3 regions of the Variovorax sp. P4_B10 genome follow, and region 3 is predicted to be linked to each of the others. Evidence: riboswitches for the same ligand, from Rfam matches in the RefSeq annotation. Region 3 holds a riboswitch; each other region holds the start of a gene.
The links. Region 3 has a riboswitch for cobalamin ahead of AC1DXX_RS21300 (TonB-dependent receptor domain-containing protein). Riboswitches for the same ligand answer to the same signal wherever they lie in the genome.

Region 1: linked by a shared signal. The riboswitch ahead of AC1DXX_RS15530 (cobyrinate a,c-diamide synthase) and the one ahead of AC1DXX_RS21300 (TonB-dependent receptor domain-containing protein) in region 3 are both predicted to bind cobalamin.
Region 2: linked by a shared signal. The riboswitch ahead of AC1DXX_RS28060 (TonB-dependent receptor) and the one ahead of AC1DXX_RS21300 (TonB-dependent receptor domain-containing protein) in region 3 are both predicted to bind cobalamin.

Annotation. Positions count from the first base shown of each region.
Region 1 is NZ_JBFUHN010000030.1:6,788-10,055, reverse strand. Features, by position in the region: gene cobW (cobalamin biosynthesis protein CobW) at 1-25, opposite strand, end outside; gene AC1DXX_RS15530 (cobyrinate a,c-diamide synthase) at 98-1,414, opposite strand; cobalamin riboswitch at 1,587-1,841, opposite strand; gene AC1DXX_RS15525 (hypothetical protein) at 1,854-2,039, opposite strand; gene AC1DXX_RS15520 (hypothetical protein) at 2,524-3,072, shown strand; partial or broken gene tnpC (IS66 family transposase) at 3,092-3,268, opposite strand, start outside.
Region 2 is NZ_JBFUHN010000084.1:21,026-24,293, forward strand. Features, by position in the region: gene AC1DXX_RS28060 (TonB-dependent receptor) at 1-1,871, opposite strand, end outside; cobalamin riboswitch at 2,000-2,272, opposite strand; gene AC1DXX_RS28065 (hypothetical protein) at 2,357-2,581, opposite strand; gene AC1DXX_RS28070 (hypothetical protein) at 2,726-3,130, shown strand; gene AC1DXX_RS28075 (cation:proton antiporter domain-containing protein) at 3,100-3,268, opposite strand, start outside.
Region 3 is NZ_JBFUHN010000048.1:5,378-8,645, reverse strand. Features, by position in the region: gene AC1DXX_RS21315 (flavin monoamine oxidase family protein) at 1-133, shown strand, start outside; gene AC1DXX_RS21310 (c-type cytochrome) at 159-587, shown strand; gene AC1DXX_RS21305 (RidA family protein) at 643-1,164, shown strand; cobalamin riboswitch at 1,220-1,482, shown strand; gene AC1DXX_RS21300 (TonB-dependent receptor domain-containing protein) at 1,583-3,268, shown strand, end outside.

The sequences.
Region 1 (3,268 bases), on a different contig from region 3:
TGGCGGGGATCTTGCGGCTTTGCATGGGCGTGGAAGTCGAGGTTTGCATGGGCTGTGGTGGTTCTGTGGGGTCGCGTGCGGCGTTGCCAGCGCGCGATCAGGGCTTGAACAACGCGGCGATGGCCGCCGGATTGCTCGGAAAGTACAGATGCATGAAGGACGCGAAAAGGCGTTTCTGGCGGAAGACCGCTTCGGCTTGGCCGTGGTGGCGCCGGGCCCGCGTGTGCAGTGCAGCCGGCGTGCGCGTGTCGATGCGGGCGTGATGAAAAGTGTGGCCGCGGACCTCGCCTTCGGGCAACTCCAGACTGTGCATGCCGAGATTGACGAGCCGGTCGGACATCGCGCCCTGCCCGGGCAGCAAACCCAGCATGGGCGCCTTGTGGCCGGCAGCGTCGCTCAGCGACTCCAGCAGCACCAGCATGCCGCCGCACTCCGCGACCATCGGGCGACCCGCGGCATGGTGCGCAGCGATGGATTCGCGCGTCGCTGCATTGCCGGCCAGCGCTTGCAAGTGCAGTTCCGGGTAACCGCCCGGAAGGTACAGCGCGTGCGCCTCTTGCGGCACCGGTTCGTTGGCCAGCGGCGAAAAGAAACGGAGTTGCGCGCCCAGGGTACGCAGGAGGTCGAGATTGGCGGAGTAGACGAACGAGAAGGCGGCATCTTGCGCGATGGCGATCGTCACGCCGGCGAGCGAGACGGGCAGACCTGAATCCGAAGCCGAGCGCAGCGGCGCGTTGAAATCCACGGCAGGCGGCATCGGCAGCGCCCCGTGCTCGGCAAGCGCAAGCGCGGCGGCTCCGATGCGCTCGGCGATGTCGTCGACCTCGCCGGCCTGCACGAGGCCGAGGTGACGCGACGGCAACGCGTAGTGCCCGCCGCGCGGCAGCGCGCCGTACCAGGCCATGCCGGCCGGCAGGCTCTCGCGCACCATCTGCGCATGGCCCGCGCTGCCCACGCGATTGGCCAGCACGCCCGCCAGCTGCAGGCCGGGGCGATAGGTCGCCAGCCCGTGGGCGACTGCGCCAAAGGTCTGCGCCATCGACGATGCATCGATCACGGCCAGTACCGGCAGTCCGAAATGCAGCGCCAGATCGGCACTCGACGGCGTTCCATCGTGCAGCCCCATCGCGCCTTCGACCAGGATCAGGTCGACCTCTGCAGCCGCACGGTGCAAGAGCTCGCCGCAGTGCGCCTCTCCCCCCATCCACAAGTCGAGCTGCTGCACCGGCGCGCCGCTGGCACGCTCGAGGACCATGGGGTCGAGAAAATCCGGCCCGGTCTTGAACACGCGCACGCGCCGGCCCTTGCTGCGATGCCAATGCGCCAAAGCGGCAGTGACGGTGGTCTTGCCTTGGCCCGAGGCCGGGGCCGTGACCAGCAGCGCGGGACAGCGGAAGGCTGCGGGTGCAATCATCCCTCGGCCTTCATCGGCCTCCCGGCCACTCGCAGCGCATGGACGCCATCGCACAGCGGGCGTGAGCCAGGGCCATGTCGCCTGAAGGGGATGCGTGTCATAGAGAAAATACCGCGCCAGCCATGCTCACCCGCTTCCCCGCAGGTACGCACCACAAGGCGCGCCGTTCGCACAGCGCGCCGCCTCGTTGGCCGGTATCCGGGCTGGCGAAGACGACCCGTGTTCCCTTCCCAGGCAGCGCAGATTGCGCGGATTGACCTAGTGGGCTATAGACACGAGCGGCGAGCACGAGGGCTCACGTTCGCTTACCGTTGCGGGGGCAGCTCAGGTTAGGGCGCGCGATGGCTTGCCGCACCACCCCTCCTGATTCCCGTTGAACTGCTTCGACCGGAAGGACGAAACGAGCACCAACGGACTGATCATAGCGGAACACCTCCACTCATGCGGTGCGCCGCCCGGTTGTCTTACGCGCCGCCGCCTTGGGCACCAGGGCGCGCCAGCCGATGACGCACGATGTGATGCACAAGGCGATGCCCAGGGCTGACAGGATCAGCACCGACGCCTCGCGCAACCAAGGTCGTTCGCGCAGCGGCCCGAAATCGAGGCTGTGCAATCCCTGGTACATGAACCCCGCTGCCATCGCCCCGACCTGTCGACCCGCAACAGCACCCTGCCCGAGGCGGGATCGGCATAGAGTTCCGTGCCGTCGACCAATGCGCGCGCCAGACCGGCAAGGGCTGGCCCTCCGAGGCTTCGGCCGAGCCTGGATTCTTCGCGTAGTAGGCATCGTCGTAGTCCTCTGCGCCGTTCGTCGCCATGACCATGGCTCTTGTCGAAGCTTTCCCGGATTTTCTGCCCGTCGAAGGCGAGCATCAAGGAGTCGTTCCGCACCTTACCGTTGCCGCACGGCGATGTATGCGAAGCCGCGGCTGAGTTGCAATTGTGGCTCGGAGCATCCCGTGCCCGCTGACTGGTTCATACGCGGCCAGCATCATCGCAGCCTTGACTGATGAGCGTGGCGCGCAGTTTGAACATAGGGAGGCGGGCTGTAAGCGTCCGAGCAATCCGTGTTGACGGACCAGCCGACCTGCCCCATTAGACTGATGCGAATGAGCCTGCAAGCGACCTTCATTGCCACCGAGGACATCAGCAACTGGCAGGACGCCGGTTGCGCTGTACTCGGGAACCCTTCTGGATCAACGGAGCGTGCAGCCACGGCAGTCGGGATCAGCGTGGGATCGGAGGTTCGATGGCGAGTCGATTTGTTCGCAAGCGTTGGCCAATCTTGCTTTCAAGACGTACGCTGCATCGGCGAACTGGTTTACATCGGCTACGGTCAGCAAGTTGCGGTGTTCTCGCCCAAGACGGCGAGCTTGGCATCGCACTCGCTCGACGGCTACTTCGGCCATGTATTCACGACTTTGGATCTTGAGTCGCCCAATCTTGGTTCGTCGGTGCTGGTCGCATCGGCTTCAGAGTTGCTGCGCTTCGACGGCGCTGGCCAACTCTTGTGGCGGAGGTCAGGGCTTGGAATCGATGGTGTCGTCATTCACCGAGTCCAAGACGGCGAGATCTTTGGCGATGCTGAGTGGGACCCTCCAGGAGGCTGGAAGTCCTTTCGATTGCGACTGGATTCTGGAGAGATATGTCAGAGTTGAGGCCTTCCCTCTCGGCGGTCTAGCCTGGCGTCCAGCGATGCGGCAGCAACTCCCCCACGAGACGCGCTTTGTGCGTGGGCAGGCGCTGCAGGACGGCCTTTAAGTACGCGTACGGATCGAGCCCGTTCAGCTTGGCCGACTGGATCAAGCTCATCACCGCGGCCGCGCGTTGCCCCGCCCGCAGCGAGCCCGCGAA
Region 2 (3,268 bases), on a different contig from region 3:
TTGCCCGCGCGCGAGACCAGCGACTTGCCGACGACCTCGTTGAAGTCGTCATAACGCGCGCGCAGCTTGGCGACGTTGGCTTCGAGCCTGAGCGTGGAGGTCAGCGCCAGGTCGAGCGTGGCCTCGATGCCTTCGGACGACTGCTTGCCGACCTGCTGCGTGATGGTCGGGTCGTTCGCAGAACGCGAGAGCAGCTTGTCCTTCTCGATGCGGTAGGCCGCCACGGTCCATGCGCCGCGGCCGTCGGCCAGCTGGCGCTTGTAGCCGATCTCGACCTGCTTGCCGGTGCTCAACTCGAACGGCGCTTGCGTGGTCGATGTGCTGATCACCGAGGTCAACGGATCGGCCGCACGCGCCACCTGGGCGTAGAACGACTGCGAGGCATCGGGCGCGTACACCACGCCGAGGCGGCCGGTGGCGTACTCGAAGGTTTTCTGGAGGTTGTTGGCGGCGTTCTGCAGGTCGGTGCGCGCAACCTTCGCGTGGTCCCAGCGCAGGCTGCCCACCACCGACCACTGCTCGTTGAAGGCCAGCTTGTCTTCGGCGAAGAAGGCGTAGGTGCTGGTCTTGGTCTTGTAGCGCGGCGTGTAGGCCACCGGCGAAGCGTAGTAGCCGGGGTTGAAGACGAAGGGGTCGACCACCGAACGGCCGCCATAGGGCGAATCGTTGGTGTGCAGGAAGTCGATGCGGTTCGCATCGAAGCCCACCAGCACCTGGTTGGCCAGGCCGAAGAGCGTGTGCTTGAAGGTGGCGTCGGTGCGGTTGCCGATCTGCTCCTGGTCGTGGCCGATTTCCAGGTAGTCGCCGCGAGTGACGCGGCCGGTGATGGCGCTGTAGGTGTAGGTTTCGCTGTTGCGCCAGTGGCGCTTGCTGTCGAGCCGGTAGAGCTGGTTGCGCACGGTGACGGCGTCGTTGGGCGTCCATTGGGCGTCCAGGCGGGTCCAGCGGTCGCGGTACTTGATCTCGGCATCGTCGAGGTTGTAGTTCTGCGCGCGGTTCAGGCTGCTGACGCGGCCGTTGATCAACGGCACGCCGTAGTAGCGCTGCGGCGACTGGCGGCCCTCGTCGTGCGACAGCGTGAACTGCAGCTGCGGCGACACATCGAGCCGCACGGCCGCGCCCACCGCCAGGCTCTCGGCCTCGCCGCGCAGCATGAAGCCGTCGGTCTTGCGGTGGCTGATGTCGAAGCGGTAGGAGAGCATGTCGTTGATGGCGCCGCCACTGCCGAAAGCGACCTGCCGGGTGGCATCCGAACCCACGGTCACGAGCGCCTCGTTCTGGATCGGGCCGCGCATGGGCTTCTTGGGCACCACGTTGATCGCGCCGCCGATGGCGCCCTCGCCGAACATCACCGACGCGGCGCCGCGCAGCACCTCGATGCGGTCGACCGACCAGGTGTCGAAGGGAAAGGTGACGGTGCCGGCGCCCGCGTAGAGGCGCGTGCCGTCGAACAGCTGCATCACCGAGCCGTGGCCCGTGAAGCCGCGCGCCGCCATCGCCGTGCCGCCGTTGCCGGGGCCGGGCGTGGCGGTGATGCCGGTGGCGCGGGTCACGGCCTCGACGACCGACACGTCGCCGCGCGCGCGGATGGTGTCGCCGCTCAGCACCTCGATGCTCGCCGGCGTTTCCAGCGGCGTGAGGCCCAGCCGGCTGCCGGTGTGCGAGGGCTCGTCGATGGCCAGCGGCGTGTGCCGGGTGGCCTCGACCTGCACCGGCGCGAGGCTGTTGTTGCTGTTGTTCGGCGCTTCACCCGACTGCGCCAAGGCGCTGCCCGGCCCGAAAGCCAGTCCCAAACCCAGTGAAAGACCCGAAAGGCGTGCCCATTGCAGCGGCGCGCCCGTGCGATCGCGCGCCGGCGATGCATGACCCATGTGACTTCTCCTCCGACCTGCGTCCCCGCAGGCTCCTGACCGAATGCGGACGTCGAGGGATGCGGCGAAGGGCGGGCCGGTTCACGCGAGGGCGAAGCGGCATGCCCGGACCCGCACTCCCGCAGCGTCCGAAGGCGGTTGCGAAGGCCGGTATCCGGGCTCGCGGAGCGCTCCGATGGGCAGGATGAGTGCGCATCGGAGCCGAAACCCTCGCCTTCCCACGCCGAGGCGCAGTGGCTGCCAATGCCGACAGGGGCATTGGCGCGAGGGTTTCCAGATCCGCTGACCGTTGCGGGGGCAGCGCAGGAATGGATGCGTCCGTGAAGACGCAGCGCACCTGCTTCCCGTTTAACCCCCAGGCCACTGAATGGCATGCGGGGCACCTTCGAACCGTGTGCGTGGCGGCGTCAGTTAAGAAGAACTGCCGCACCAGGCCCGCGGGATTATAGGGAGCGGCCCGAAAGCAGGCCCCGTCCCCGCGGGACTCAGACGGGTTTTCCGTCCGCGCCGAACAGCCGGCGCAGCACCGCGACACCCGCCACCAGCGCGTTGGAATAGCTGGCATACGGGTCGTGGGCGGCCTCCAGCGGCTCGTAGATGTGGTGCTCCGCGCTGGGGACGTCACCCTCCACCGCCTCCATCAGCACCCAATAGAACTCGCCCTCCTCCAGTTCGTGGACGGTCAGTGCGATGTTTCTGGGTGAGGGCATGGAAATGCGGGGCATGCTGGTATTTCTGTCAAATGGACGGAAGATGGGTGCGGTTGACAGCTTCCGGGCTTCTCCTACAGAGCTTGCGCGCCGGGCGGCCTAATGTTGTTGTCAGGGACCTTCCAAAAGAACCAGGAGGCAAGCATGAAGCATTTCACTCTTGAACCCCGCATGCGGTCGAGTATCGGGGGTGCTTTCTATCCGACCGGTTATTCGATGGTGATGTTCCCGAGCGCAGAGGACGCCAATCGCATCGGCCATCGGCTGATCGAGAAAGGCATGAGCGGCGACGAGGTCTATCTGCTCCCCCCCCAGACGGTGCTGGAAGAAATCACACCCACCGTCAGAGACTCGGACAACCCCCTGCCCTCCGCCGGCACTGACGCCGCCACGGTGCGCGCCTACACCAAGCTGGCGCGCGAGGGCCACACGGGTCTCCTGGTCAGGACAAGAGATGAAGCGGCTGCGACCCGCCTGATGGAACAGGTGCGTACCGTGCCCTACTCCATCGCGCAGCGCTACCGCACGCTGGTCATCGAAGACCTCTGAACCGGTGCGGAGGCCGGGACGGCCATCGAAACCGCACGCTGCACCACGTCGCGGGCCATGGCCTGAGCCAGTTCCTGCTCGCCGAGGAAGACGGTGACCGCCGCTTCCTGCGTGAGCAGCCGGGCCTCGTGCTCGTTG
Region 3 (3,268 bases):
GAACCTGTGCCAGGTCGACGGCCGCATTGCGCTGGCCGGCGAACACGCTTCCTACATTCCGGCCTGGCAGGAGGGCGCCTTGCTCTCGTCGCTCGACGCCATCCAGCGGCTGCACGCCCGCGCCGTCGCCTGAGAGCCGAGCGAAGGACATACCCACCATGAACAACAGCATCACGACCTTCATCAAGCACGCACTGCTCGGCCTTTCGCTCGGTGCGCTGGCCTCGATGGGCGGGCACGCGTTCGCGCAGTCGCCATCGCCCGAGCCCGTGTTTTCCGTCGGCCCCAGGTTCCAGGAGAGCTCGGGCGAATCGATCTACCGTGCCACCTGCCAGGGCTGCCACATGGCGCAGGGGCAGGGCGCGAAGGGGGCCGGCGCCTATCCTGCGCTCGCATCGAACCCGAGGCTCGCGAGCCCGGAGTACGCACTCTATGTGGTGCTCAACGGCCAGAAGGGCATGCCCGCCTTCGGCAAGATGATGAGCGACGAGCAGATCGCCGCGGTGGTCGGCTATGCGCGCACCCATTTCGGCAACCAGTACCCCGATGCCATTCCCGCGGAAAGCGTCAAGAAGCTGCGGCCTTGACCTCTCTGCGCGATCCGGTAGATCCTTCATCCCTCCCTGTACCGAGACAACACCCATGACCATGACCTCCCTCACGAAGAAGCTGGCCCTCGTCGCCGCACTGTTCGCAGCCGGCACCGGTGCTGCCAATGCAGCCGATGAAATCATTCGCCACCGCATTCCGAACTCCACCTTCCCGATCTCGGCGGCGGTGGAGATTCCGTCTTCGTTCACCAACGTGTACCTCTCGGGCCAGGTGCCGCCGCTGCAGGACGCGACCGCGCCCAAGAACACGGCCGCAGCCTATGGCGGCGACACCAAGGGACAGACCGTCGGCGTGCTCAAGGCCATCGAGAAAAGCCTCACCGGCCTGGGCCTGACGATGGGCGACGTGGTGAAGATGCAGGTGTTCCTGGTGGGCGATCCGGCCAAGGACAACAAGATGGACTTCGCCGGCTTCATGGAGGGCTACACCCAGTTCTTCGGCACCACCGCGCAGCCGAAGCTGCCGGTGCGCTCGGCGATGCAGGTGGCGGCGCTCGCCAATCCGGCCTACCTGGTCGAGATCGAGGTGATGGCGGTCCGCCCCGCCAAGTGACCCGCCAAGTAGCGCGGCGGCCACAACTTTCGGCTTAGCGAGGTTGCATCAGGGCCTAAAATCCCGCCCGTTGGTGCTCGCGTCGTGGTTCACACGGCGCAGTTCAACGGGAAGCAGGAGTGGACGCCCCCCGAACCCGGAAGACGGGATTCGGAACAAGGCCGAAGCCGCCTGCGCTGCCCCCGCAACGGTCAAGCAGACGACGCCGCAAGGCGTCACCCCTCTCCATCCAGCCACTGGGCGCCCTGAAACAGGTGCCTGGGAAGGCGGCAGGGGCGCGCTGCCAGCCCGGATACCGGCCAACAAGGCGGCTGCCGCATGCACGAACGAACGAATCGGTTCTTGCCTGGGGCGGTCATTGCGCCCAGATGCTGGCGGGGAGGCCGGCAAGGGGCATTGACGTTCGTTCGGCTCATCCATGATTTCCTGCGTTTCCTTTTCCCGCGGCCGCGCCCCTGCGCGCCGCAGCCGTCTCGCCTGCCTGCCGCTCGCGCTGGCTTCGGCCTTCGGCGGCCTTGCATTGATCCAACTGCCCACGCTGGCGCATGCGCAGGAAGCGGCGGCGCTGCCCGCAACGGTGGTGACGGCCAACCGCACCCCACAAGCCCTGTCCGACCTGGTGGGCGACGTGTCCATCATCGACCGCCAGACCATCGAGCGCAGCGGCGCCACCGGCGTGGCCGACGTGCTGGCGCGCCTGCCGGGCATCGAGATCAGCCGCAGCGGCGGCGTCGGCAACGCCACCAGCCTGTTCATCCGCGGCGCGGAAACGCGCTTCACCGCGGTCTACCTCGACGGCGTGCGCATCGACTCGCAGTCGACCGGCGGTGCCGGCTGGGAAGGCATTCCGCTGTCGCAGATCGATCGCATCGAAGTGCTGCGCGGCCCGGCCGCCGCGGTGTACGGCTCCGATGCCATCGGCGGCGTGATCCAGCTCTTCACCAAGCGTGGCGAAGAGGGCGTGGCGCCTTATGCAGGCATCGGCTTCGGCAGCCGCGGGCTTCGCAAGATCGAAGGCGGCGTCAGCGGCAAGTCCGGCCTGTTCGATTATTCGTTCGGCGTCGCGCACGAGGAAAGCAAGGGCTTCAACGTGCAGCCCGCGAACAAGCGCACGCCCTCGAAGGACGGCTTCACCAGCCCCGACCGCGACGGCTACCGCAGCACCTCGGGCAACCTGAGGCTGGGCTTCCAGATCACGCCGGACCAGCGCCTCGATGCCACGCTGCTCCAGAGCGACATCGAGGCAGGCTACGACGCCACGGTCGGCTTCAGGACCAAGCCGCCCATCCTGTTCAGGAACGACATCGCGAACAACACCCTGCGCACCGCCGGCCTCACATGGTCGGCCAAGTGGAACGACATCTACAGCACCCGCGTGCAAGTGAGCGACTCGCAATCGGTCTACAAGACGCAGCCTTCGTTCTACCGCACCGAAACCAACCTGCGCGGCTACCTGTTCCAGAACGAATTCCGCTTCGGCCCGCACCTGGTGACCGCCGCGCTGGAGCGGCGCGAAGACGCACTTGAAAACGCACCCACCACCTCCGCCAAGCTCTTCTCGCGCGACCGCTCGCAGAACGCCATTGCGCTCGGCTACGGCTACGTGCAGGGCCCGCATTCGCTGCAGCTGCATGTGCGCCGCGACAGGGACAGCGAGTTCGGCGGCAAGACCACCGGCAGCGCGGCCTACGGCTTTGCCATCACGCCCTCGCTGCGCTTCACCGCATCGGCCGGCACGGCCTTCCGCGTGCCCACGCTGTACCAGCGCTTCAGCGAATACGGTCTCGCGAGCTTGAAGCCCGAATCGAGCCGCAATGTCGAGCTGGGCCTGCAGTATTCGCAGGGCGCCACGCACGCGGGCATCGTCGTCTACCGCAGCCGCGTGCAGAACCTGATCGTGTTCGACGGCACCCTCAAGGGCTGCGCGTCGTCGTTCGGCTGCTACTCCAGCACGGCCCGCGCCCGCTACCAGGGCGTGACGCTCTCGGCCGGCCACCGCTTCGGCGATGTCACCTTGCGCACATCGCTCGACTACCAGGACCCGCGCGATCTCGCCACCGACCACCTGCTGGCCCGCCGCGCGCAGCGCCACGCCACCTTCGGC